2 regions of the Alkalibacillus silvisoli genome follow, and region 1 is predicted to be linked to the other one. Evidence: riboswitches for the same ligand, from Rfam matches in the RefSeq annotation. Region 1 holds a riboswitch; the other holds the start of a gene.
What was found. Region 1 has a riboswitch for S-adenosylmethionine ahead of metK (methionine adenosyltransferase). Riboswitches for the same ligand answer to the same signal wherever they lie in the genome.

Region 1 (11,650 bases):
GCGGAAGCTATATTAAATAGTATTAACAAGTACAACCGTGGACTAATCGTTTGTGGAGAATTATCAAGCGAAAGTGAAGTTGAAGCAGTATTAAAACTTGCTAGGGAGTGGAATACACCTGTCTTAGCAGATGTATTAAGTCAACTAAGGCAATTCAATGATGATGATGATGAGTTAGTCATTTCTACATATGATGCTTTGTTAAAGCATGACGATTTTAAAGAACAATATAAACCAGACTTTATTATTCGTTTTGGCTCAATGCCAGTCTCTAAACCGTATTTTCTCTGGTTAATGAATCATGAGCCTGATTTACATATCGTCGTCGATGAACAAAGCGCTTATCGTGAGCCTGCAAATATACGTACTCACTTGGTTTATAGTGAGGTGAATCATTTAGTAGAGGGGTTATTAGCTCAAGGTGAATATAAGAGTGATCAAGACTGGACCAATCAGTGGATTAATCTTGATTCAGAAACAACAGCTATGTTACGTGAATTGACAAAACACGACTTAACAGAGGGGTCAGTTATATCAGTTTTATCTGAATTCCTCCCACATGGCCATACAGTATTTGTAGGTAGTAGTATGCCGATTCGTGATATGGATACATTTTTCTTAAAAAAGCGTAATCGCGTTAATGTAAACGCTAATCGAGGAGCTAATGGTATTGATGGAGTTGTATCCTCAGCATTTGGAATGAGTGCTGCGGGTGAAGAAGTGACATTAGTGATTGGTGATTTGTCATTTTTACATGATTACACCTCACTTTTATTAGGAATTAAGAATCACTTAAAAATACGCATAATTGTCATTAATAACAATGGTGGTGGAATCTTTTCATTCCTTCCCCAATATCAAAATGACCAACATTTTGAAAAGCTATTTGGGACACCATTCAATCCACCGATTAAACACATGGTTGAGTCATTAGGCGTTAACTATCACTCTGTTAATTATAATGAAGAGCTAGCAGGTTTAATTAAACAACCAATCGAACAAATTGAGATCATTGAAGTGAAAACGAATCGTGATGAAAACTTTGAGTGGCATCAGCAAATTAAACAACATGTTCGTAAAATATTGGATGCTCATAAGGATGAGTCGTGATATGTATTATCAAATTAATGACAATCAATATTATGTAGAAGTCCATGGCACAGGTGAACCACTCATTCTATTACACGGATTTACTGGAGCTACAACGACTTGGAATGATGTTCTTGAGCAATATAAGGATAAATATCAAGTGATCATGATTGATTTACCTGGTCATGGCCAAACTAAGGTGAATCAATTATCAGGTCTAAATCAAGCATGTCATGACCTTAAAGAGTTATTTAATCAACTGGGCCTTCCTTCAATTAATTTATTAGGTTATTCAATGGGTGGAAGGACAGCATTACTATTTGCTTTACTTTACCCAGAGTATGTAAAAAAATTAATTTTAGTGGGTGCTTCACCTGGGTTAAAGGAAGAAGAGCAGATGAATCGTCAAAAACAAGATGAGAAGCTAGCAGATTATATTGTGAAAGAAGGCATTGAAACCTTTGTAGATTATTGGCAGTCTATTCCATTGTTCGAAACGCAACAACAATTATCTGCTAGGAAACAAAAACAAGTTAGACAAGAAAGAATGAATCAATCTGAGGACGGATTAGCCCTTTCGTTAAGAACGATGGGAACAGGGTATCAACCTAACCTTTGGGACCATTTATCAAAAATTAATTTACCGATTTTATTAATCGTCGGTCATCTAGACTCGAAATTTGTTAAAATAAATAAAGAGATGGAGAAAAGCCTACCTCATGCACATTTAGAAATCGTAAATGAAACAGGACATGCAGTACATCTGGAAAGTCCTAAGATTTTTGGTAAAATAGTAAGTAGGTTTTTGGACCATACATAATGATTTAAGGAGGTACTTGAATGGCAGTAGAATGGATCGAAGAAAGAAAGTATGAAGAAATTATTTATGAAACATATAATGGTATTGCCAAAATTACCATTAATCGTCCACATAAACGTAATGCATTTACACCTTTAACCGTACAAGAGTTAATTGATGCTTTTGCTTATGCAAGAGATGATTCTAAAGTTGGTGTAATCGTATTAGCGGGTGCTGGCGATGAAGCGTTCTGTGCTGGGGGGGACCAGTCTGTTCGTGGACACGGGGGATATGTTGGGTCTGACCACATTCCACGTTTAAACGTACTAGACTTACAGCGCTTAATTCGCGTAATTCCAAAACCAGTAGTCTCAATGGTCTCAGGTTATGCTATTGGTGGTGGACATGTATTACACGTTATATGTGACCTAACAATTGCAGCTGATAATGCTGTATTTGGACAAACTGGCCCTAAAGTAGGTAGCTTTGATGCGGGGTATGGTGCAGGCTTATTAGCGCGTATAGTTGGTCATAAGAAAGCACGTGAAATTTGGTACTTGTGCCGCCAGTATAGTGCTGAGGAAGCAGAGAAGATGGGGCTTGTTAATACAGTTGTTCCACTCGACAAATTAGAAGAAGAAACGCTCCAGTGGTGTCAAGAAATGCTTGAAAAATCACCAACAGCATTACGTTTCTTAAAGGCTTCATTTAATGCAGATACAGATGGCTTAGCAGGCTTACAACAAATGGGTGGCGATGCGACATTACTTTATTACACGACAGATGAAGCAAAAGAAGGACGCGACTCATTTAAAGAGAAGCGCAATCCTGACTTTGATCAGTTCCCACGCTTCCCATAAGTTTGTGAGAAAAATCGCACCGAGGAATTGGTGCGATTTTTTTAAAAAAAGCCTGATATATTTGTTGAAACATCTTTCCAAAGTGTCGAAACTTGATTTAAATGGTTTCTTAGTACACCTATCACCATAGTATACATAATAGATACATAACAAGAAAGGATCTTTACATATGACTACGATGTTAAACTGGTTAACGAAACGAGCGGAATTATCACCTACTCAAGATGCGGTCGTATTAAAAGATGGGACGACTTATTCATTCGAACAATTAAAAAATCATGCCAAACATATGGCTAAATATTTAATGGACTTAGGTGTGAGTCAAGGAGACCATGTTGCTGTTATTGCAAAAAATAGTTATCGATTTTTAATAACTGTTCATGCTTTAAATTATGTAGGGGCTGTGAGTTTTTTAATTAATACACGTTTAACGAATCAAGAAATCGATTTTCAGCTAAAAGATGGTCAGGTTAAATATTTATTATTTGATGAAAACTTAAAACAACAAATCAGTGAATTAGATCATCAAGGTATTCAACTTACTAACATACACCAGTGCCCATTAGAAGTAGCGGACATTAGTCAAGTGGAAGATGAAATAAATTTAAATAACAAGTCCCATATTTTATATACGTCAGGGACAACCGGAGAGCCTAAAGGTGTACAACTAACTTATAACAATCATTGGTGGAGTGCGAATGCGTCTTTATTGAACTTAGGTTTATATGCTTATGACCGTTGGCTATTAAGTTTACCGATGTTTCATGTTGGTGGATTATCAATTGTTTATCGGAGTGTAATCTACGGGATTCCGATTCATCTTCATGAAACATTTGATGTCGAAGCGATTCATCATGATTTAACTGAACGAAATGTTACGATTGTTTCAGTTGTTACTGTTATGTTAGAACAACTATTAGAACGATTAGGTGAAGAGCGTTACCCAGATCATTTTCGCTGTATGTTATTAGGCGGTGGGCCAGCTCCTAAAGGCTTATTAGAACAAGCAAAAGAAAAAGCCGTACCTGTTTATCAATCGTATGGAATGACTGAGACGGCTTCACAATTTTGTACTTTAGACAATGCCAATGCGCTAACAAAGATTGGTTCAGCTGGAAAGCCACTTTTTACAAATCAATTAAAAATTGTCCATAATGAAACAGAGTTACCTCCACATGAAGTGGGTGAAATAGTTGTAAAAGGTCCAACAGTGACAATGGGTTATTATAAACGAGATGATGAGAACGATAAAACATTACAAAATGGTTGGCTTAAAACGGGTGACTTAGGCTATTTTGATGATGAAGGATTTTTGTATGTTGTAGACAGAAGAAAAGACTTAGTGATCTCAGGTGGTGAGAATGTATATCCTGCTGAGATTGAAAGTGTATTAAAGTCTCATCCTAAAGTAAAAGATGCAGGTGTTGTTGGACAAAGTGATGACAAATGGGGGCAAGTGCCTGTTGCATTTATTGTTCCAAAAAGCTCAATTGATTTTGTTGAACTCGAGGAATTTTGTTCTAGCCAACTCGCTAAGTATAAAGTTCCTAAAGGTTGGCATAAGATCGATGTGCTTCCTCGTAACGCGTCAAAGAAATTATTGCGTCATCAATTAGTTAAGCAATTAGGAGAGTGAGAGTGTTGGACTTAAAAGAAGTTGTTGTTCGTCAAGTAGCGATGAAATTGAAAAAGCCGTTTCAAACCGTTAATGGTTTAGTTGTTGTAAGAGATACACTAATTATTGAAGCCTATGATCATAATGGAAATGTTGGATATGGTGAATGTGTTGCGTTCGCTGATCCATTTTATACACCGGAAACAACGACTACAGCTTGGGATATGCTTAAATATTTCTTGCTACCAGTATTAAATAAAAGTAAACTGCAACACCCTAGTGAGGTACATGAGATTTTCAAGAGTGTACAAGGGCACCAAATGGCTAAATCAGGAATCGAAACAGCCTTGTGGGATTTATATGCCAAACAGCAGAAAGAAAGCTTAAAAGAAATTATTGGTGGTAAATATGATGAGGTTGAAAGTGGCGTTGTTTTGTCTTTAACTGATGATTTGGAGAAACAAGCAAAAGAATTTAGTAAAAAAGGCTACAAACGATTTAAATTAAAGGTTCAAAAAGGAAAAGAAAGAGAAACGATTGAAAAAGCAAGGCAATATATTGGTGATGTGCCTATTATGTTTGATGGTAATGGAACATATGGGCCAGAAGACATGCTACATTTAAAAAATTTAGATGATCTTAACTTACACATGATCGAACAGCCTTTTAGACAAGATGATTTCTATTATCACCACCAACTACAAAAAGAGATGAATACATATATTTGCTTAGATGAGACTGTGAAATCTGAGCACGATGCTTTTCAGGCTATTGAATTAAATTCAGCAGATTGTATTAATGTCAAATTAGGACGTGTTGGCGGTTATCAAGTCGCTTTAGATATCCATAATTTTGCTAAAGTAGCTAATATGCCGTTATGGTGTGGAGGCATGTTAGAAACAGGTATAGGAAGAGCACATAATGTTATTTTAGCCTCACTTGAACAATTTCAATTGCCAGGTGATTTATCTGAATCTGAACGATACTGGGAAGAAGACATTATTGACCAACCCTTTAAAGTAAAGAATGGAAAAGTGAAAGTCCCAACTAAACCAGGTATAGGTGTGAAAGTTAATGAAAAACGATTAGATGAAAGAACGGTAAGGCAATTTGAATTTGCAATGACTTCATAAGCATCAATTGCATAAATTCAATCCCTCTATGCCACATTAAGTGTAGAGGTGGGATGAATGGATAAAAGAAAATTTTATATCAGTGTCGAATCTGGTGAAATCTCTGAGTATAAAGCTGGAGATAATGATGATTTCATTATATACGGAGACCCAGATGAGATTATTGCACTTAGAGAATGTATGGATAATTTAAAAGGAGCTGAAGGTGGAACAGGCTTTAGGGCTATTATTCCTTTTAGAGAATACCATAATGACGATGAAAATGACCTTTATGATTATCAATTAATGAAAAGTTATAAGATGATTTATAATTTAGGAGACGATACGACAAAACGTCATATTGAAACGATGCCATTTTTTGGTGAGTTCAATAAAATCTCTGATGATCAGTAATGGTGTGTGATCTGTAAAAAAGGACAATTTTAAAGGTGACGCCGATTTTAGTTAAGGCGTCACCTTTTTGGTTTGGTTAAGAAGGGCTTTCTCTTTAAAATAAAAAGGTTTGGACAGAAGAACTTTTACAATGGAAAATTTGAATTAATTGAAATGTGACGTGTAAATTACCCGCTACGGAAATATACTCCGCTTTCCTTCATTTATACTTGAATAATTAGAACTAACAACCCACCATATTTAAATACACGATCATACTATAGTGTTCTATGAGGCTAGAGTTATTTTTCGAAGATTCTATTAAATGTTTAATTGGGGTCTAATAGAGGAATAATAGTCATATAGATAATAAAAATACTTAACTTGATCTGTTATAGAGGAAGGTGGTTTTGATTATGAAACAATTGGTCTATTTATTGGTCGTGTCAATCATGATGTTTATCATTACGATTTCTCATAGTCAATTAAGTGCAGCACCAGCTATGTTTACTGTTTCTGAACAACAATCCCACCAAAGTCTCTTAATTCAAAAAGAACAAATTAACATAGATGAAAGTATAAACCATCAATTGTCACATGAGGATATTGTTGGCGTCATGGATCAATTCATGGAACAACTTGTGCAAGAAACGAAAGAGGATTATGAAGTCATTCAATATGACTCAGTTGAACAGTTAAAAGACAGTTTCTCTGAATTTGCCTCTAGTCGTGTAACTGAACTGTTTGTTGATGATTATTATTATGAAGAGCAAGGCAACCTTTATATTATCCCAACGGCAACACCACCATGGTTCATTGACGGTGTAGAATATGAGCAAAAGAAAGTCGAGTCTGGACATTACTTAATAAAACAAGAAAATGTAACTGATTTTGATGGTGAATACACAATAATTATTGAACTACAATTGAAGGATGGAAACCAACCGTATATAATGGACATACAATATGAGTAGGAATAAAAATTGATAAAGGAACGTGTTCGAGTGGAAGTATTTAAAGACTACTATCATAATACAGTTAAGTTCGTTATGAATAAACAATATTTTTCAGAGCACCCGAAACATGTATGGATCATTGCAAAATATAATGACCAGTGGTTACTGACGCAGCATAAAAATAGAGGGATTGAGTTTCCTGGTGGAAAAGTTGAACTAAATGAAAGTCCTGAAGAAGCGGCTAAACGAGAAGTCTATGAAGAAACAGGTGGACTGGTTGAGCAGTTAGATTTTATCGGGCAATATTATGTTGATGGTAAGGGTGGAGACATTGTTAAAAATGTTTATTTTGCACAAGTTTCACATTTAGAAGAGAAGTCGCATTATTATGAAACAGAAGGGCCTGTTTTGTTAGATTTAATCCCTGAGGATGTTAAAAGTGATTCAAATTATAGCTTTATGATGAAAGATCAAGTATTGAAAATTGCTGTTCAAGAAGTGGAAAAAAGGAGTATGCGTAATTAAAAACCGTGTAGGGTATGCCTACACGGTTTTATTGGTTAATTTTTAAACGAAGGGCCTGCTGCGACAATCTCTTTAGGCACATCATTAAATTTATTGAAGTTTTCGTGGAACTTATCCGCTAATTCTTTAGCTTTTAGGTCGTATGCATCTTGGTCTTCCCAAGTTTTCTTAGGGTTAAGTACATCACTTGGAACACCAGGGCATGTCGTTGGCATATATAAACCGAAAAACTTATCTTGATTAAAATCAACGTTATTAAGCTCACCTTCAAGTGCTGCATGAACCATGGATCTTGTGTGGCTTAATTTCATTCTTGAGCCTTCACCATATGAACCACCAGTCCATCCTGTGTTAACAAGGAATACTTGCACATCATGTTGGTCAATTTTTTCACCTAACATTTTTGCATATGTTGCAGCTGGTAATGGTAAAAATGGTGAACCAAAGCAAGTGGAGAATGTCGCTTCCGGTTCTGTTATTCCTCGCTCAGTACCTGCTAGCTTACTGGTATATCCGCTTAAGAAATGATACATGGCTTGCTCTTTCGTTAATTTACTAATTGGTGGTAATACGCCGAAAGCATCTGCTGTTAGGAACACAATTGTGTTAGGGTGACCAGCAATACTTGGTTTAATAATATTATCAATATGATCAATTGCATAAGCTGCTCTTGTGTTTTCCGTTAAGCTAGTATCATCATAATCTGGAAGTCTTGAATCCTCTTTAACGACTACATTTTCTAATACAGAACCAAACCGAATGGCGTTATAGATTTGAGGTTCTTTTTCTTCAGATAAGTTGACACATTTAGCATAGCATCCTCCTTCAATATTGAAGACACCGTTTTGTGACCAACCATGTTCATCATCACCAATTAAACGACGATTTTCATCTGCTGATAAAGTTGTTTTTCCTGTTCCTGATAAACCAAAAAACAAAGCAACGTCACCTTCTTCACCAACATTTGCTGAACAGTGCATTGAAAGAACATCACTTTTTTGTGGTAACATATAATTCATGACAGAGAAAATCGACTTTTTAATTTCTCCAGCATACTCTGTTCCACCAATCAAGACTATTCGATGTTTAAATGATACAATAATAAATGTTTCTGAGTTTGTACCGTCTACAGATGGGTCCGCTTTAAAGTGCGGTGCAGAAATCACCGTGAAATCTGTCTCATGATTTTTAAGTTCTTCGTCTGTAGGTCGAATGAATAATTGATTTGCAAATAAATTATGCCAAGCAAATTGTGTAACAATCTTAATCGATAGGCGGTGCTTTTCGTCTGCACCGGCAAAACCACGGAAGGAGAACAATTCACCTTGTTCTGATAAGTAATCTGTCACTTTTTGAAGTAAGTTATTGAATTTGTCTTCACTGATTGGTTGATTGACTTCTCCCCAATCAACTTGATTTTTTGTTTCTTCATCTTCAACAATAAATTTATCTTTAGGAGAACGGCCGGTATAATGGCCTGTAGTTGCTCGTACTGCGCCTGTAGAAGTAAGAATTCCTTCATCTCTTGATAGAATTTTTTCGACTAGCTCTGCAACAGGTAAATTTTCTTGCACTGTATCAAATTTCGCTAGTTTTGAGACAAGTGTGTCCACATTGATTGTCTTCATATTTAGATCACCCTTTTACATTTGTATTTATAGATATTCCTTTATGTTTAAGTCAGTTAATAGTATAACACATTTATTTAAATAAACCATACTATTAATAAAATTTTCATAAATAATAAAAGAAGGCGAAAGTTGACACGTTTTGCCCTTCACGTTATTATAATGCAGAAACGGTATATCTCTTATCCAGAGTAAGTGGAGGGAACAGGCCCAATGAAGCTCGGCAACCATCACATCATGTGACAGGTGCTTATCCTGATGCAAGGTACTCCTTGGACGATAAGAGTGAAAGGCAGTTAAAACCTTTCCCTTGTCTACATGGGAAAGGTTTTTTAATGCACATTAATAAACAAAATGAGTTCGTTTAAATAAAAGTAGTGAAATGCTTTTTGCTAGGGTATGAGATCCGTTCAATTTATTAATTAGGGAGGATACATTTTTATGACGAATCAACGTCGACTATTTACGTCTGAATCCGTCACAGAAGGACACCCAGATAAAATGTGTGACCAAATCTCAGATGCTATTTTAGATGAAATTCTAACACGAGATCCAAATGCTCGTGTAGCTTGTGAAACAACGATTACAACAGGTTTAGTATTAGTATCAGGGGAAATCTCAACTTCGACTTATGTGGATATTCCGACAATTATTCGTGATACGGTTAAGGAAATCGGCTATACTCGAGCTAAGTACGGATTTGATTATGAGACTTGCGCTGTCTTAACTTCAATTGATGAGCAATCACCAGACATTGCACAAGGGGTTAATGAAGCATTTGAGAAGCGAGAAGGCCAAATGTCAGATGATGAAATTGAAGCCATTGGTGCAGGTGACCAAGGTTTAATGTTTGGTTATGCAAGTAATGAGACAGAGGAATTAATGCCTTTGCCGATCTCATTGTCTCATAAATTATCAAAACGTCTAGCTGATGTACGTAAAACAGAAGTATTGCCGTATTTACGTCCAGATGGTAAAACCCAGGTGACAATTGAATATGATGATAATGGTAACGCTGAGCGAGTTGATACCGTAGTTATTTCAACACAACACCACCCTGATATTGACTTAGAACAAATTAAGTCCGATCTAATGGAACACGTTATTCTTCCAGTTGTTTCTAATGAACTAATAGATGATCACACTAAATTCTTTATAAATCCAACTGGCCGTTTTGTAATTGGTGGTCCTCAAGGTGATGCTGGGTTAACAGGTCGTAAAATAATCGTTGATACGTATGGTGGTTATGCTCGCCATGGTGGTGGAGCATTTAGTGGTAAAGATGCTACTAAAGTTGACCGTTCAGCTGCTTATGCTGCAAGATATGTTGCTAAAAATATTGTTGCAGCAGGATTAGCTGACCAATGTGAAGTACAACTAGCTTATGCAATCGGTGTTGCAAGGCCTGTTTCTATTTCGGTTAATACATTTGGTACAGGTAAAGTTTCTGAAGAACGTTTAGTTGAAGCGGTTCGTGAAACATTTGATTTACGTCCAGCTGGTATAATTGAAATGTTAGATTTAAGACGTCCGGTTTATAAGAAGACAGCTGCTTACGGCCATTTTGGTCGTACGGACGAAGACTTCACATGGGAGCGTACTGACCGAGCTGAACAATTAAAACAAATAATTGGTATCGAATAATAAAAGAAGCTTTGTATGTCCAGGTTTAGGACATACAAAGCTTTTTACTTTAGCTAGATTAATAACTACATCTAGTAAACAGGCTTCACTTAACGGTTTTGTTGTTCTTCTTTATAAACTTGACCTTTATCAACATATGTTTGCCGGATACGGTTCATTTCTTTAAGGTCTTCTTCAGTGATCTCACGAATGACTTTAGCAGGCCTACCAAACGCTAAGCTATTTGGTGGGATCTTCTTACCTGGTGGAACTAAGCTTCCTGCTCCAATGAAAGCATTCTCGCCAATTTCAACTCCATCTAATACAGTAGCCCCCATTCCGATAAGAGCATTCTCTCTTATTACACAAGAATGTAGCATGACTTGATGTCCTACTGTTACACCATCTTCAATAATTAAAGGTTGATTTGGACTTTGGTGGAGCATACTTTGGTCTTGGATATTAACATTTTGACCTATTTTAGTGGGTGAAACATCACCACGTATAACCGTTTTAAACCAAATACTACTATGTGCTCCAATCGTCACATCACCCGTAATTACGACATCCTCAGATATGTAAGCAGAAGCATCAATAGTTGGGTATTGTCCTTTATAAGGTAGTATCATTGTTGACCTCCTAAATGAATAATATGGTAAGATAATTATAACAAAATTCAAGGACATTTTGTTATGGGAGGAGAATATATGTTAGTGAGAGAGAGTGATGCTTTCAAAGCCGTTATTGTGTTAATACATGGGGCGTTCATATAGCGTTTAACAAAATTGCGGATTATAAAGAAGTCCCAACATTAATTTTACAGGCTAAAGAAGATCATTTAGTCCCTGTTGAACGTGTGGAAAATTGGTTTTAGAAATTGCCCATAAAAGATAAAGAGCTGCAAATTTGGCAAAGCTTATATTATGAAGTGTTTAATGAACAAGAGCGTGATGACGTTATGAAGCAAGCGTTAAAGTTTATAAAACAACAGGTAATTATAAAACAGGAGGGCTAATACTTTTATGAAGATTCCTAATTCACTGTCGCAAG
Region 2 (11,650 bases), on a different contig from region 1:
GGCAAAAGAAGGTATGACAATGGTCGTTGTCACTCACGAAATGGGATTCGCACGTGAGGTTGGTGATCGTGTCATGTTTATGGATGAGGGAGTTGTCATGGAAGAAGGCAAACCACAACAAATTTTTGAAAACCCACAAAACCCACGTACACAAGAATTTTTAAGTAAAATTTTATAAACATATCTGAAAGGGGATTCTACTAATGAAAACTGTAAAATTACAAGATGTAATCGGATCAGAAAATGAAGTAAAAGGTGAAAACTGGAAGAGCCGCCGCCTATTATTAAAGAAGGATGGTATGGGCTTCTCACTTCACGACACAGTCATAAAAGCAGGGACTGAAACGCACATTTGGTACCAAAATCACTTAGAAGCTGTCTATTGCATTGAAGGTGATGGTGAAGTTGAAACACTGAAAGATGGGAAAGTATATAAAATCACACCAGGTACTGTTTATTCCTTAGATGAGCATGATGAACACCTACTTCGTGGAGGCAGTGAAGATATGCGCGTCGTATGCGTATTCAACCCACCACTTTCAGGTAAAGAGATTCACGATGAGAATGGTGTATATCCGGTAGATGAAGATTAACATAAAAATAAGGCAACCTCTCTTTAAAGAGGTTGCCTTATTTTTATCCTTTAAATTTACTTGTAAATTTATCAACGAACAAGGCAATTGCACCATCACCCGTCACATTCGCTGCTGTTCCAAAGCCGTCTTGTGCCATGTATAACGCGATCATTAATGCAATGGCCGCTTCAGTAAAGCCTAGCATAGAACCTAAAATACCAATTGCCGCCATAATCGCTCCACCTGGAACACCTGGAGCTGCAATCATAATAATACCTAACATTGCAATCACAGGTAACATTTCAAAGAAGTTTGGAACGCTATAACCATCTAATACTGCCATAACAGCTACTGTACAACTGACAATCGTAATAACACTACCTGATAAGTGAATAGTCGCACTTAAAGGTACACTAAAGTTCGCAACTTCTTCACGGACTTTGTTTTGCTTTGCCTGCTTTAATGTAACCGGAATGGTCGCTGCACTACTCATTGTACCTAAACCAGTAAAGTATGCAGGGAGCATTGTTTTAAGTAAGCTGAACGGGTTTCGACCAACGTAAAGCCCAGCAGCTGTATACTGAAGGATAATCCACGCCCAATGCGTAGCAATCGCAACCACTAATACAATACCGAACACTCTTAACGTATCAAATACGGTCCCTTCTGAAGCCAATTCTGCAAAGATCCCTGCAATAAAGAATGGAAGAAGGGGAATAATCACCTTTACAATGACTAACTCCACGACTGATTTACCTTCATCAAAGACTCGAATGAGCGTTTCACTCTTTAACTTAGCGATCGCAATACCGAATGTGAATGCTAAGACAAGCGCTGTGATGACACCCATTAGTGGGTCAATTGCCAAATCTATGTACCCTTCTAAAGCACTTCCTTCTTCTGGTGCTGAGCGTTCCGAAGCCACCATTGGCATAATTAATGTCGCAATGAAAAATGCTGCAATACCAGCTAAAACAGTCGACGTGTAAGCGGTTCCGACAGTAAGCCCAACTAACTTACCTGAACCTTGTCCTAATTTAGAAACACCCGAGGCGATAAAGAACAGAATAATAAGTGGGATCATAAATTCAATAAATTGCCCAAACAAATCACTAAAAGTAATGAGTGAACGTGTTAGCCACTCAATTCCTATAAGACCAATTACAATACCTAAAATAATACCAGCTACTAATTTGGCGATTAATTTCATATCTTGTTGCTCCTCTCGTGACAATTTTACGAATATTAACTCTTATATTACTCTTTTATGTCTAATTCGACAATGTTATTTAAAATAATCGGAATAGTACGATAAAAAGCGACCTAACATAATTCTAATCCTACAAAATAAACCCCGGCATTTTACCGAGGTTTAACGATTAGAAATCGATATATTCGCCTGTCGTTTACGGAAATCAACGTCTTGATAATACGTGTTTTTAACTAATACATTAGGTCCTAAACACTTCGCCATTGGACAGTGACAATTTAAGGATTGAGCTGTTTTCGTTTCCATCCATTGTTTAAATGAGTCTAGTAGTCTCGTATTTTGAACATTACCTAGTGAAGGCTCATCACCAAAATCAGTAACAGTCACATCACCTGTGAATATATTAATATTCAATCGTGAGCGTCCATCCGGGTCATTACGCACTGTTACATTCTTTGCTTCATCAAGGCGCTTTAATAGGTTTAAATCTCGTTCTTTGGAGTTACACGGGTAAATAGGTAACGTCCCAAATAACATCCAAACACGCTCATCCCGACAGTCTAATAAACGCGTGATCGCTTCTTTCATTTCATCAAGTGATAAAGTTTGTAAATCACTTGCGAAATCAACTGGATACATGGGATGAATTTCGTGACGGCAACACCCCATCTCTAAAACATGCTCATGAATTTGCTCTAAGTATGGGAAGGTACGTTTATTTAGCATCGTTTCAGCCGATACCATGACACCGGCTTCAGATAATTTCTGGCTGTTTTCTACCATTCTATGAAAATACATCTTGCGGTTTTCATAAGATGGTTTGCGCTCCATTAAAGCAAACCCTGTTTCAGCGAATTCTTCTGCCGTTCCCCAATTATGTGAAATGTGGAGAACATCTAAGTATGGAATGATCGATTCGTATCGACTATATGGTAACGTTAAATTAGAATTTATCTGTGTACGAACGCCACGTTCATGTGCATATTTCAATAATGGAACGACATATTCATCAACTGACTTCTTAGACAACATCGGCTCGCCACCGGTAATACTTAACGTACGTAAATGAGGTACATCATCTAGTCGCTTAAGCAATAAGTCAATCGGTAGAGCATCAGGGTCTTTTTTCAGTAATGTATCACCAACAGCACAGTGGCGACAGCGCATATTACATAAATGAGTTGTGGTAAACTCAATATTCGATAACACCATCTCACCGTGTTCCTCAATGTCCATGTATGCTTCCCACGGATCATACTGTGGAGACAATGGTATTTTATATGTTGTACTCATCAAAAACTTCCTTTCTCATAGGGAAATCCTTCACTATTTTAACATACACCAGACCCCTATGAGTCTTTGAAGTACACACTTAGTTATTGACTAATTTCCTTTCTCGACTAAAGATCTTAACTAAATCCTCCACCATGACACTTGCTGTTGGGTATTGACCAGCACCTGGGCCTTCTAATTTAAGCCTACCAACATAGTCACCTGTCATGACAATAGCATTATCGACACCTTCCACATGGTATAAAGGGTGTTCTGATGTAATCCACTTAGGTTCCACTCTTATATCTATTTGCCCTTGCCCGAAATTCAAAGTAGCAATATGTTTAACACGGGATCCTTTTAACTGTTGGTGAATAACATCAGCTTTTATTACACTTTTAATTCCTTCACGAAAAACATGATTACCATAAACTTTAGTACCCGTTAATAATTCGGCTAAAATAATCGCTTTATAGAGCGCATCATATCCTTTAAGGTCATTCGTAGGATCAGCCTCAGCATAGCCTAATTGCTGTGCAGATTGTAAGGCTTCAGCAAAACTTGCCTGTTTATTTGTAATTTCACTTAATATATAGTTTGTCGTACCATTCAATATTGCTTCAATTTGAACGACTCGGTTAACAGTAACGAGTTGTCTTAAGGTATTTATGACAGGGACACCACCAGCAACTGTCGCTTCATACTCCACAGAAACTTGTCGCTCTTTTGCTTGTTGTTTTAATTCATGCCCTTTATGTGCAAACATTTCTTTATTAGCTGTAATGATGTGACAACCTTTCTCAATAGCTTGTGATAAATACGTATAAGCAGGCTCCACACCAACAATCGCTTCTATAACGACATCAACTGGTTGGGTTAATACATCGTGAGCACTTGATGTCACTAAAATATGTGAAGGAACGTTACGCTCAATCGTCTCATCATCAACTAATATAGCGACTATATTAACAGAACAACCTAAGATTTCAGTTAGCCGCTTTTGTTCTTGTTCAATTATTTCATATACACCGCGCCCTACAGTTCCAAAGCCTAATAAAGCTACGTTAATAGAACTCATCCTGAGCCCTCCTAATTAATAATTAACACGTTCAACTTGTGATAATTCACCTGTTGCGGTTTCAATCGCTTGCTCTAAGTCATCAATTAAGTCTTCAACATTTTCAATACCAACAGAAAGACGGATTAGGTCATCTGTTACACCTGTTGATTCAATCTCTTCTTCACTTAATTGTTGATGCGTCGTACTAGCTGGATGGATGATTAAGCTTTTAGCATCTCCCACATTGGCTAAATGTGACCATAGTTGAACATTGTTGATTACGTTTGCACCAGCTTTCTTCCCTCCTTTAATACCAAAGACGACAATTGAACCTGCCCCTTTTGGTAAATACTTTTGTGCTAACTCAAAGGATTCGTGGTTTTCTTTCTCTGGATATAATACCCACTCAACTCCTGGATGTTGGTCCAAATATTCTACAATACGGCGTGTATTAGCGACATGCTCCTTCATGCGAACGTGTAATGTTTCTAAACCAAGTGCAATCTGAAAGGCGTTATAAGGGCTTAGTGTTGCACCTGTATCACGTAGTACTTGGACGCGTGCTTTTGTAATAAATGCCGCTTCAGGTAATGCCTCAGCATACACAATCCCATGATAACTCGGGTCTGGTTCGGTAAACCCTGGGAATTTTGGTGAATTCCAATCAAACTTCCCTGCATCAACAAGCACCCCACCTAATGTCGTTCCATTACCTCCTAACCATTTCGTAGCCGAGTGAACAACAAGGTCTGCTCCATAATCAATTGGGCGTAATAAGTAAGGGGATGGGAATGTATTATCGACAATTAGTGGTACCCCTGCACCACGCGCAATTTCTGCTACTTTTTCAATATCTAAAACATGTAAACCAGGGTTACCAATTGTCTCAGCAAATATTGCCTTAGTCTTTGGAGTGATCGCCTTAAAGAAATGCTCAGGTTCAGTTGGATCAACGAAATGCGTCGTGATTCCGTGTTTTGGTAAAGTTGTTGAGAATAAGTTGTACGTCCCACCATATAAAGTGGACGCTGCAACAATTTCATCACCTGCTTCTGCTAAATTAAAAATCGCTGCAGATATAGCTGCCATGCCACTTGAGAATGCTAATGCGCCAATTCCACCTTCTAACTGTGCCACTCTCTCCTCAAGTGCCCCAACAGTCGGATTACCAATTCGAGAATAAATAAACCCTTCTTCTTGTAATGAAAATAAATTAGCCGCATGCTCAGTACTATCGAACTTATATGAGTTCGTTTGATAAATTGGAAGCGCTCGTGCTCCTGTTGCTGAATCTGCTTCTAAACCACCATGTACTCCAATTGTTTCTAAGCGATAATTTTTTTGACTCATCCTTCACCACTCCTATTCAATAATTTGGATTCTTTTATACTTTCTAAACTTACTTTAATCACATCTCCCCACTTCTGAAACTCGACTAAAAAACCATCATGCCCAAAAATTGTTTCAACTTCACAGTATTTAGCTGAACCTCCTAGTATATTGAGGTGATCAACAAATGCTTTTATCTCATGAGGCGGGTATAACAAATCATGTTGAAAACTAAGTGCGACAACAGGAACCTCTAATTGACTTAAAGCTAGCTCATACCCACCCCTCCCTCGCCCAATGTCATGACCATTCATCGCATTAAGCAAGATCAAATAACTATTCGCATCAAAACGATTAACCAACTTTTCCGCTTGGTGACTTAAATAAGATTCAACTTCATACTTCTGATTAAGCTCAGTTCGGTTAAACCGCTCTTGAAATAGTGGTGCTGAACGATATGTAATCATGCCAATCGCCCGAGCTAATCCGAGTCCTTCTTTAGGTGTTTTACCTTGTTGCCAATTTGAGTCCTGCTTAATCGCTTGAGCTGAAATATGATTAAATGCAATGGCATAATCACTGAACTGCGGTGTTACAGCTATTGGAATGATGACATCGACAAAACCTGGATACATCAAGCCCCACTCAAGCACTTGCATACCACCTAATGACCCTCCAATGACTGCATGCAAGTGGTTAATGCCTAACTTCTTAAGTGCTAGATACTGGATTTCAACTAAATCCCTAATTGTAATCTGTGGAAAGTCTACCCCGTACATATTTCCCGTGTTCGAATTAATGGACTTAGGACCTGAAGAACCATCGCAACCACCCAAGACATTAAAGGTCAACACTTGATACTCATCAACGTCAATATAACCACCTTGATTGATTAACCCTCGCCACCATCCCGGTTCATCTTCAGTTCCAACAGTACAATGGTTACCTGTTAACGCATGACATACTAAAATAACAGGTGATTGTTCAAGTCCAGCTCTCTCAAAAACTAACTCCACTTCATCTAAAATATAGCCTGATTCTAGTGTGAAATTAGGAATAACTACTTTCCCTACATCTCTTCTAACTGTCACCACCTCCTCCTTTCCAATCGCTTGAAATAATCATTTTAAAAATACAAAAAACCTCTCTACCTTGAAAGATAGAGAGGTCAAATATACACGTATTTGTCTCCCTCATCTTCCAAAGCAAAATCTTGCCTTGTCAGGAATTAGCACCTTTCAAACCGATGTTCGAAGGTTGCCGGGCGTCAACGGGCCAGTCCCTCAGCCACTCTAGATAAGAGTCAAAATTGTTATTCAATTTTAAATATTAGATTATACGCATGGTATCATGGTACTTATAACCATGTCAACAAATAAATTTAAGCCTTTTCTTTTTCGTATTCGTCAATAGCTTCCATCTTCGCTTGTACTTCCTCTTCAGATAAACTGCGTTCTTCGATATAACGGTTTCGTGGATGTACACGGCATTCATGAGAACAACTTCTTAAGTAGAAATGTTCATTTTCCAAAGAGGATAAAATTTGTTCATTACAGTCAGGGTTCGCGCAATTGACGTAGCGTTCACACGGCTCACCTGTGAAATAGTCACGACCTACAACATGATGCTCTACTTGGTTAATTGGAACACTAATACGCTCATCAAACACGTAGCATTGTCCATCCCATAATTGGCCTTGCACCTCAGGGTCTTTACCATAAGTTACAATACCACCATGGAGTTGTCCAACATCGTCAAAGCCCTCTTCCTTCAACCACCCTGAGAACTTTTCACAACGAATTCCACCTGTACAATATGTTAGCACACGCTTACCTTCTAGTAATTCTTTGTTCTCTTTAACCCACTCAGGTAGCTCACGGAAATTACGAACATCTGGACGAATCGCACCACGGAAGTGTCCAATATCATACTCATAATCATTACGAGCATCTAATACAATGGTATCTTCTTTTTGCATTTCCTCAAAGAACTCTTTCGGCTCTAAATACTCACCTGTTTGTTGATTAGGATTAATGTCTTCTTCTTCTAAACTCAAGTTAACAATCTCAGACTTATAACGAACGTGCATCTTCTTAAATGCGTGATCATCCGCTTCATCAATCTTAAATGTCATATCTTCAAAACGCGGATCTGCCTGAAGAGCTTTTATATATTTATTTGTTTGCTCAATTGTACCTGAAACTGTGCCGTTTAACCCCTCTTCCGCGACAATAATTCGACCTTTTAAGCCTAGGTCAAAGCACAGTTGTAAGTGCTCATCACGGAATGCCTCAGCATCTTCAATCGGAACATATTTGTAATAAAGCAAAACCCTGTAATCCTTATTAGACATATTAACCACCTTGCTTTTATATTTTATCGCATTATAATAAAGTATTGAAATCAACATTGTATTATACAATAAGGTTAGACATTATTCAATTAAATCAATCGGTTCCAACTATGTACTTTATGGATTTTCGCTAAACTTTGCACAACAATCTGGCGTTCGCCTAATTATTTTGTTTTTCGCCTGATTATTCTGGATTTCGCCTGAAAAATTCAATTTTCGCCTAATTATTTAAAATATCGCCTAATTCTAAAATAATCAGGCGATTTCACACATCTCCTTAGGCAAACTTTTAGATAAGTTCTCATATTTAGCTAAATTCAACCAAATCTTGTATAATTAAAATCAAAATTTTAAAAGAGGATTGAAATAAACAATGAAACAGATTTATAGCGAAATCTTTCAATTTAGAGGCAGCCATTATGACTTTGGTTATGAACAAGGAAGGCAGTTAAAAGATTCATTAACCATACAAAATCGTAAAAAACATTGGAAAATTAGAAAACCTCGCTTTTCGATCAATGTATATGACACAAAGGACAAGTTTATGCAATATGCGCCCAACATGTGGGCTGAGCTAGAGGGATTAAGAGATGGACTTGAATTACCTATGGAAGAGGTTTTACGTGATTTTGGTGGTTACCGAACCGCAATTACTAAAAGTGGTTGTTCGATCATGACCGAAGAAGATTATATGATTCGTAATTATGACTATCAACCACAAACATACGAAGGGCGATACACCCTCTTCAAGCCAACAGATGGCGGATATGCTGTTATTGGGCCAACATCACGTGTTACAGGTCGCATGGATGGTATGAATGAAGAAGGACTTGTCATGGCTTATAATTTTACCCATCGTAAAAGTCCAGAAGACGGATTTGTCTGTTATATGATCGGACGAATCATATTAGATACGTGCGCAAATGTCGATCATGCCGTGCAACTCTTAAAAGAAATTCCACATCGAAACGCATTTAGCTATATTTTATTAGACCCGAATGGTAAAACTTATGTTGTTGAAACAAGTCCTCGTGGGGTACACGTGAGAAGTTCAAATGTTTGTACAAACCACTTTGAATATTTAACTAAAGAAAATCGCCATCACTTAGAAGACTCCTATAAACGAAAAGAGGCTATTAACTTACAAAGAGAATCTAACATGAGTGCGAAAGAAGCTTTTCGCCTGATGAATGACAGTGGGCGTGGCGTTTTCTCACATAAATATAAAAGTTGGGCTGGAACTATTCATACCTCAGCCTACTTTCCAAAACAACGTGAGGCGTGGTTTGCCTTAGGTGGCGATGCAGAGCCTGTTAAATTCAGCTTTGATTCTTGGTTAAAGGGTGAAGATATAGCATTTAATAAAATTGAAGGAGAAGTTGATACAGACCTTTCTTTTGCCCATATGGATTAAAACAATATCCCCCCTAACTCATTAATTGAACTAGGGGGGGGGGGTAAATAAAATGATTTACAAATTGTTATACCATTCAGCTGCTGCTTTTACTTCACCTAAGTTGAGTTGGTGCCCTTGACTTTCCCAGTGCAGCTGAACATTAGCACCAGCACCTTCTAGTAATTCTTTAAGATCTTCTGATTCCTGCGCTGGACAAATCGGATCATTCGTTCCAGCTGCGATAAATACATCTTTACCGTCTAAATCTGGTAATTCAATTCCACGACGCGGCACCATTGGGTGGTGTAAACTAGCTGCTTTTAAGGAATCTTCATAATGAAACATTAAACTACCCGCAATATTAGCACCATTTGAATACCCAACAGCCACAACTTGATCACGGTCAAACCCGTAATCTTGGGCCGCCTCGTTTAAGAATTCGTACAGCTCTTTCGTTCGGAAGATTAAATCCTCTTCATCAAAAACCCCTTCTGCTAAACGACGAAAATATCGTGGCATACCATTTTCAGAAACATTGCCTCGAACACTTAACACATTAGCTTCAGGGTCTATATGATCAACTAAAGGTAATAAGTCTTGTTCATTACCACCTGTACCATGTAAAAGTAACAAAGTTTGCTTGGAAAGGTCTTTCCCTTCACGGAATATATGCTTCATAACAACAATCTCCTTTCATTCACTCATTAATACGATCATTCATAACTTCATATTACCATAGCATTTATCTTGAATTCAAAATAAATGCTGTGGTGTTTATTTTGTTAACTAACTGGGTATTTTATGAACAATACCTCGATAAGGAGTGGCTATTATATGATTAGAACAATATTAATAATTATCGGAGCCATTGTTGTGATTAGTTGGATCATATCCTTGTTTTAAAAGCCAAAGCTAATCATTAAGGACTGAAAATACTATAATCATAGGACAACTATCCTTAAAAATAAACAAGAGCCTGAGCCAAAAGGGATGAAGTATTGTTAAAATGCGAAGTTGAGTAATTACAAGAGCGGATAATTTTATCAGCGATCAGGCGACTATAATCAGCGTTCAGTCTGTTTTGATGTCGAGAGATCGACATGGAAAAATCCGAACGAGTTCATTTACTGATGAATCGTTCGGATTTTCTATTATGACAACCTTATTGTCTCAAGTTTATTTTAGAACCATTCATCACTATTTATTCTTAAAAAACTCTTCTGCCTGCTTCAAATATTTTTCCTCATCTGGCAATAACTCCAAATCTTCTACAATCGCAGCCACCGGACAAACAGAAACACACGCACCACAATTAATACAAATATCAGGATCAATATAAAATTGATTTTCCCCTTCTTCTATACAATCAACTGGACATACATCGACACACTCAGCTGCCTTTTCTGTTTCACAAGGGCTTGTAATTACAAATGCCATTCTTTTACCCTCCTTCTACCCAAATTTATTCTAACTTAATGATGATCATTTGTTAAAGTGATACACCTTTAGGGCCGCTCTCTTTTGTATTAGTTAATTAGTTTTACATTCGTTCTTTTTCGACACGAACCACATAGTACGTCCTGTTCATTTTACTAAAATCGCGAAAACTTAACAGGATTATGACAATGTAGTAGCTAAATGTAGATGTAACACCACGACTCTCCTGAGTAAAAAATTATATACGAAAGGAGGATCGTTAAACCTCACCCTAGAAATTACACAGGTTTTCAAAAATGGGAGGAGGATTTGATGGTTAGATCGTTAAGTATTATTGTTTCAGTTGTAATGGTGCTTGCGCTTATGACACCTAGTTTCTCATTCGCTCAAAATCAAGGTGTCTCTAAAGCGTTGAATGACTCTGCTAAAACAGCTGAGGCAAAATTTAGTGATCGTTTAAAGACTGAGTTTGAAGAGGATGACAACATTACCTTCCTCGTTAAATTTAACGAGAAAGCAGATGTCATGCAGGTAGCTGAAGAAGCACAGGCTAAAGCTTCAGAAAACAATTTATCTGCTTTAAACGCAGAGTATACACAACGCTCTGCAGTCATCTCTGAATTGAAGTATGTATCAAAATCTTCGCAACAAAATGTTAAAGCATTTTTAGAACAAGAGATCGAAAATGGTACCGTTGAAGATTACCACTCTTATCATATCGTAAACGGTATGGCAGTAACAGCACCTAAAGAAATCGCTGAAAGAATCGCATCTTTCCCAGAAGTTGAAAAACTACTGCCTAACGAAGAGCGTCAACTTAATGAGGTAACTGTTGATACAGAAGCTGAAGAAGTTGAGTCTGAAATTGCAAATGTTGAATGGAACATTGAGCAAGTTCACGCTCCTGAAGTTTGGGATATGGGAATTGACGGTGCTGGTATTGTAGTCGGTGCTATTGATACAGGTGTTGAATGGGACCACCCAGCACTTAAAGATCAGTACCGCGGCTATGATTCTG

Region 2: linked by a shared signal. The riboswitch ahead of metX (homoserine O-acetyltransferase MetX) and the one ahead of metK (methionine adenosyltransferase) in region 1 are both predicted to bind S-adenosylmethionine.

Annotation. Positions count from the first base shown of each region.
Region 1 covers NZ_BAAACZ010000017.1:67,721-79,370, forward strand. Annotated here, with positions in the region: gene menD (2-succinyl-5-enolpyruvyl-6-hydroxy-3-cyclohexene-1-carboxylic-acid synthase) at 1-1,110, shown strand, start outside; gene menH (2-succinyl-6-hydroxy-2,4-cyclohexadiene-1-carboxylate synthase) at 1,112-1,909, shown strand; gene menB (1,4-dihydroxy-2-naphthoyl-CoA synthase) at 1,930-2,748, shown strand; gene ABDZ63_RS10670 (o-succinylbenzoate--CoA ligase) at 2,918-4,384, shown strand; gene menC (o-succinylbenzoate synthase) at 4,390-5,496, shown strand; gene ABDZ63_RS10680 (hydrolase) at 5,554-5,889, shown strand; gene ABDZ63_RS10685 (hypothetical protein) at 6,285-6,842, shown strand; gene ytkD (RNA deprotection pyrophosphohydrolase) at 6,873-7,349, shown strand; gene pckA (phosphoenolpyruvate carboxykinase (ATP)) at 7,385-8,977, opposite strand; SAM riboswitch class I at 9,157-9,263, shown strand; gene metK (methionine adenosyltransferase) at 9,419-10,621, shown strand; gene ABDZ63_RS10705 (gamma carbonic anhydrase) at 10,711-11,229, opposite strand; gene ABDZ63_RS10710 (hypothetical protein) at 11,478-11,615, shown strand; gene ABDZ63_RS10715 (tetraprenyl-beta-curcumene synthase family protein) at 11,623-11,650, shown strand, end outside.
Region 2 covers NZ_BAAACZ010000003.1:6,831-18,480, reverse strand. Annotated here, with positions in the region: gene ABDZ63_RS00845 (amino acid ABC transporter ATP-binding protein) at 1-178, shown strand, start outside; gene ABDZ63_RS00840 (ectoine synthase) at 204-593, shown strand; gene ABDZ63_RS00835 (dicarboxylate/amino acid:cation symporter) at 637-1,785, opposite strand; gene yfkAB (radical SAM/CxCxxxxC motif protein YfkAB) at 1,948-3,078, opposite strand; gene ABDZ63_RS00825 (homoserine dehydrogenase) at 3,158-4,135, opposite strand; gene ABDZ63_RS00820 (O-acetylhomoserine aminocarboxypropyltransferase/cysteine synthase family protein) at 4,151-5,467, opposite strand; gene metX (homoserine O-acetyltransferase MetX) at 5,464-6,537, opposite strand; SAM riboswitch class I at 6,637-6,749, opposite strand; gene trhO (oxygen-dependent tRNA uridine(34) hydroxylase TrhO) at 6,828-7,799, opposite strand; gene ABDZ63_RS00805 (C45 family autoproteolytic acyltransferase/hydrolase) at 8,173-9,213, shown strand; gene ABDZ63_RS00800 (alpha/beta hydrolase) at 9,271-9,873, opposite strand; gene ABDZ63_RS00795 (ferredoxin family protein) at 10,393-10,632, opposite strand; gene ABDZ63_RS00790 (S8 family serine peptidase) at 10,945-11,650, shown strand, end outside.